Regions from separate parts of the Aquella oligotrophica genome, predicted to be linked through region 2. Evidence: riboswitches for the same ligand, from Rfam matches in the RefSeq annotation. Region 2 holds a riboswitch; the other holds the start of a gene.

Evidence for each region. Region 2 has a riboswitch for thiamine pyrophosphate ahead of CUN60_RS05205 (ECF transporter S component). Riboswitches for the same ligand answer to the same signal wherever they lie in the genome.
Region 1: another riboswitch for thiamine pyrophosphate. It lies ahead of thiE (thiamine phosphate synthase); the one in region 2 lies ahead of CUN60_RS05205 (ECF transporter S component).

Annotation. Positions count from the first base shown of each region.
Region 1 covers NZ_CP024847.1:2,586,465-2,588,672, reverse strand. The annotation lists gene CUN60_RS11820 (hypothetical protein) at 1-352, shown strand, start outside; gene CUN60_RS11815 (hypothetical protein) at 538-1,131, shown strand; TPP riboswitch at 1,170-1,278, shown strand; gene thiE (thiamine phosphate synthase) at 1,314-1,943, shown strand; gene thiM (hydroxyethylthiazole kinase) at 1,983-2,208, shown strand, end outside.
Region 2 covers NZ_CP024847.1:1,130,874-1,133,081, forward strand. The annotation lists gene CUN60_RS05200 (ATP-binding cassette domain-containing protein) at 1-737, opposite strand, end outside; gene CUN60_RS05205 (ECF transporter S component) at 724-1,290, opposite strand; TPP riboswitch at 1,341-1,443, opposite strand; gene CUN60_RS05210 (amino acid permease) at 1,851-2,208, shown strand, end outside.

The DNA of each region.
Region 1 (2,208 bases), 1.4 Mb from region 2:
CTATGCTTACATAACTGATCCTGGTCAACAAAATAATGCCAATATGGTAGCTTGTCAACTAACTGAAAGTGGCTTATTGGCAAATTGCCAGCCGCAGCAAGGACAAACCAGCTCTGGGGAAAATGTATTTGCTGGTCCGGTAGGGATAGGTAGTTATCAGCAAACAGTTTTTCCACTTAACTGGGGGTATAATGGGGCTCAGTTAGGTACTAGTGTTGCGCTGTGTGCCGAAGGATCTGGAAATAGTCCACTAGTTCAGTGTAATTTGAGTATGGCAGATGGGCTTTATGGTTATTCAACACCATATATTCCAATTGGAATTGCAGTATCTACACTAGTATCACTTCAATAATTAATTTTGTTGTATTAGGGTGATTAGGTTATATCCAAATTTGTAATTGTAAAAATCAGGGGTAGTAAATCTTCTATCTAAAAACTACCCTTTGCGTTGTTCCCGTCCATTTTGGACGGTTTTTTAATAGTGTATCTAAGTGTAAAATAAGCTTATTAATAAATTTATTTTAAAGGTGATGAGTCATGAAAAAGATTTTGCTGCTGTTAGGTATATTTGGTATTACACATGTTTTCGCTACTCCAGATATTTATCTGACTATTAATAATAATACTTCTGCGGCTTACACTATATCTGTAACAGATAGTTACCACTTTGATTGTCAGCTTGAAGGGCAGAAGGACAGTAAGGATTGTGGAGATGAGGTGCAATTTTTAAATCAGCAAGTTATTAAAGCTAATTCCAGTTTTCATGTGAGAGTTACACCACAAGTGGTAGAAGAAAAAAGTAGCATGCTTATTTATTTACTTCCTTCAGAGACAACGCAGTTACTTCTCGGTTTTGGGCTATGGGGCTATGAAACAGGTTCAGATCATCTACCACCGAGTGATGCTTATAAACATTATAATTTAAGCTATAATGCCAGCTATGCAAATAATACTAATTGGAGTGAACTACACAGTTCTGGCGATTGCGTCCGAGGGATGATGCTAGAAACCAGTAACCCACTAGTTACAACTTCTATGGCTTTCATTGAAAATAGTAGTAATCATTATTATACTGCCACAGTAAACGTTAACCAGTCTCTTATAGCTTCAGCAACACGCCTACCATGGTAAACATCTTTATGGTTGCTTTTTTTATGTTATAATCCTGCAAATTCTAGCGGGGGTGCAACAATCTAGTTGCTGAGAGAGGATAATTCCTTAACCCTTTGAACCTGATTCTGGCTAATACCAGCGTAGGGAGGCTAATTCACAATATTATCCTTTTTACGCTTATTTTGTAAGAAAAGTGCAAAATGAGTGCTCATAATACAATTCAAATTCATCTATTGACTAATTGTCAGGTTTTTCCTGATGATAAGTATCTTAAATTTATCGAAATTTGTGCCAAAAGTGGTATAACTCATCTCCAGTTACGTCAGAAAAACTGGGCTTATCCTGATCTACTATCTTTTGGGCGGGAATTAAAAGCCGTTCTCTCAAACTATGATGCTTCTCTAATAGTCAATGATGATTTCAAACTAATGCTGGAACTTGATGCAGACGGTATTCATCTCGGGCAGACAGATGCTAATCCTGAATTAGTTAGGGCATTAATCGGGCAAGATAAAATTATCGGTTTATCGATTGAATCGATGAGTGAGCTTTTGAGCGCTAATCAACTTGATTATCTTAATTATGTAGCAGCAAGTAGTATCTTTCCTACTAATACCAAAAAAAATCTCAGGACTATCTGGGGTATCGACGGATTAAAACAGTTTTGTCAAGAATCCAGACATCCCGTTATCGCAATTGGTGGAATTAATCTTACTAATGTGAGTCAGGTCTATGCTACTGGAGTTGCTGGTATTGCACTAATCAGTGCTATTCACGAAGCTAAAAATCCGGAATTATATATTCAAAACCTTATAAATCAAGCTAGATAAATTAAATAGTTATAAAAGTAATTTTAGAGGAGAATCTGGATGATAGATTATGCAGATATTTATAGATTACATCAAAAGTTAGTCAACACCAAACCAGTTGTTTTAAATCTGACCAACTCAGTTACACAAGATTTTATGGCAAATGTTTTATTGGCTTTAGGTGCTGCGCCAATTATGTCTTCTTCAATTGATGAGGTTGCTGAACTAGTGTCAATTTCCGGTGCAATAAATATAAATATTGGGACGCTTGATAATCAATTTATAA
Region 2 (2,208 bases):
TTAAATGGCAGTGGATTTATCACAGGGAGACTCTGATTCCAATCTTCATCATTCAATTTCTCTTCATGAATATTTCCATTTATATCGATGTTGATTACTCGGTTTACCAAGGGCTGAAAATAGTGATAGTTATGTTCGATGATTACTACAACTTTATCCGCTATATGTTCTTTTATCAAATTAACCAGTTTATAAGCTGAATCTGGATCGAGAAATGCGGTTGGCTCGTCAAGGAGTAATACTTCTGGTTCAAGAAGTAGGATAGCTAAAAGATTAATGATCTGTTTTTGTCCACCAGATAGGCTTTTAACACTTCTCTCTAGTAAGTGAGAAACCGCAAATTTCTGGCTAATATCAGTTACTAGCTGAATTATTTTCTCGCGTGGGGTAGATAGATTTTCAAGCCCAAAGGCAAGTTCATCAAAAACTGTATGGCAAATTAACTGGCTATCCGGGTTTTGTTGGAGATAGCCAATTTTTAATGATTCTTCTGCTGAGATAGCCCTTATGCTTTTATTATGGAATAGGATCTCGCCAGTGATTTTTCCATGAATCAAATGCGGGATCAGACCTTTGAGTGCCATTAGAAGTGTTGATTTTCCACTTCCTGACGCGCCTTTGAGTAAAATGCATTCACCATGATGGATCGCTAACTCACCATTTATTTCAATCTTCTGTTTGCTAAATGGATATTGAAACGAGAAATCTTTCAAATAGAAAACGTTAGTCTTGGTCATGGCTAATGCGATATTGATTAAGAACTCCTGCTTTAGCTAGCTGATTGGCAAGATATCTTGATAGTAAGCCACCGATTATTGCCGCAGAAATAATATTACACCCTAGGTTTAATAGATTATATTTTAAACTTAGTTCACCATAGCCAAACCAGTAGTAAGTAACTAGATAGCCACCGATTGCAGAGACTACACCACCTAGAGCACAAATCGATTTACTGGATACTTTATAGCGGCAAATAAGAAATAATATTTCTACGGGTAGTCCTTGACAAGCCCCCGAAATAACAGCTGAAATACCCCATTGTGAAATTAATCCTTCTACTGTTGCGGCGATAGTTTCGCCAAGTAGCGCACTTCCCGGTTTACGAATTATATAGCCAAAAAAGATTCCCCCCATATGCCAAAACCCCTCCAGTAAGCCGCTGATTCCTAGTGGTTTCAGTACTGGCGAGATGATATTGTAGGCAAATGAGTAAGCCCACCAAGCAATCCCAAGGCTACTTGCTAGAATACAAATAAAAATAGTTTCGGATAAAGTGAGACGATTTGACATTATGAAGTCCTTATAAGCGTTAAACATCTTATAAGGGAAAGGTGCTATTTTTAGGTTGAAGCAACACTCTCCCTTGCGCAGGTACTAACCTGATCAGGTTTAAAGGGTATTTCTCAGCTAACATTATTAATGCCAGCACCCCGGTGATAAGCATATTTTAACATGGATTTATATCTGTGAGTGGCGGGAAAGTTGCTGAGGGAGCCAAAGTTTTTTATTTAGTGAGCAGGTGCACAAGAAAAAATATCATTTAAACAATTATCGAAAAAAACAGATATGCTACAATTGACGTATCTCTAATTTTGGATTTACTATGCAGCAATTAACTTTGTCGCGTAATTATGGGGCTTTAAAAGCAGTGTTTTTTTCTCAGGTATGGAATACTTGAGTTTATCTAGGGGTTTTTATTATGATTGATACGTGTCCTACTACTCTATTTTTAAATTCTTACTTCTACGATTCCGTGGTTTTTTGTTCCAGATAATTGTTTTTATATTTAATATTGTTGTATTTATGCAAATAATTGTATTGTAATTTATTATTCATTCAGGAATTTTATCATGGCTCATTTAGAAAAAAGATTAGAAGCGCGCCATATTAATATGATTGCGATCGGTGGATCAATTGGTACCGGTATTTTTTTAACAAGTGGTAATTCAATTAACACTGCCGGACCTGGTGGAGCATTACTTGCTTATGCTCTGATATCTGTTATTGTTTATTTTCTTATGACTAGTCTTGGCGAAATGAGTACTTATAAGCCAAGTTCAGGGTCTTTTTGTGAATATTCTGCTACTTATGTCAGCCCATCATTTGGTTTTGCCATGAGTGTTAATTATTGGTTTAACTGGGCAATTACCATTGCTGCAGAAATTTCAGCCGCAACTACGGTGATCAGTTTTTGGTTTCCGCATATGA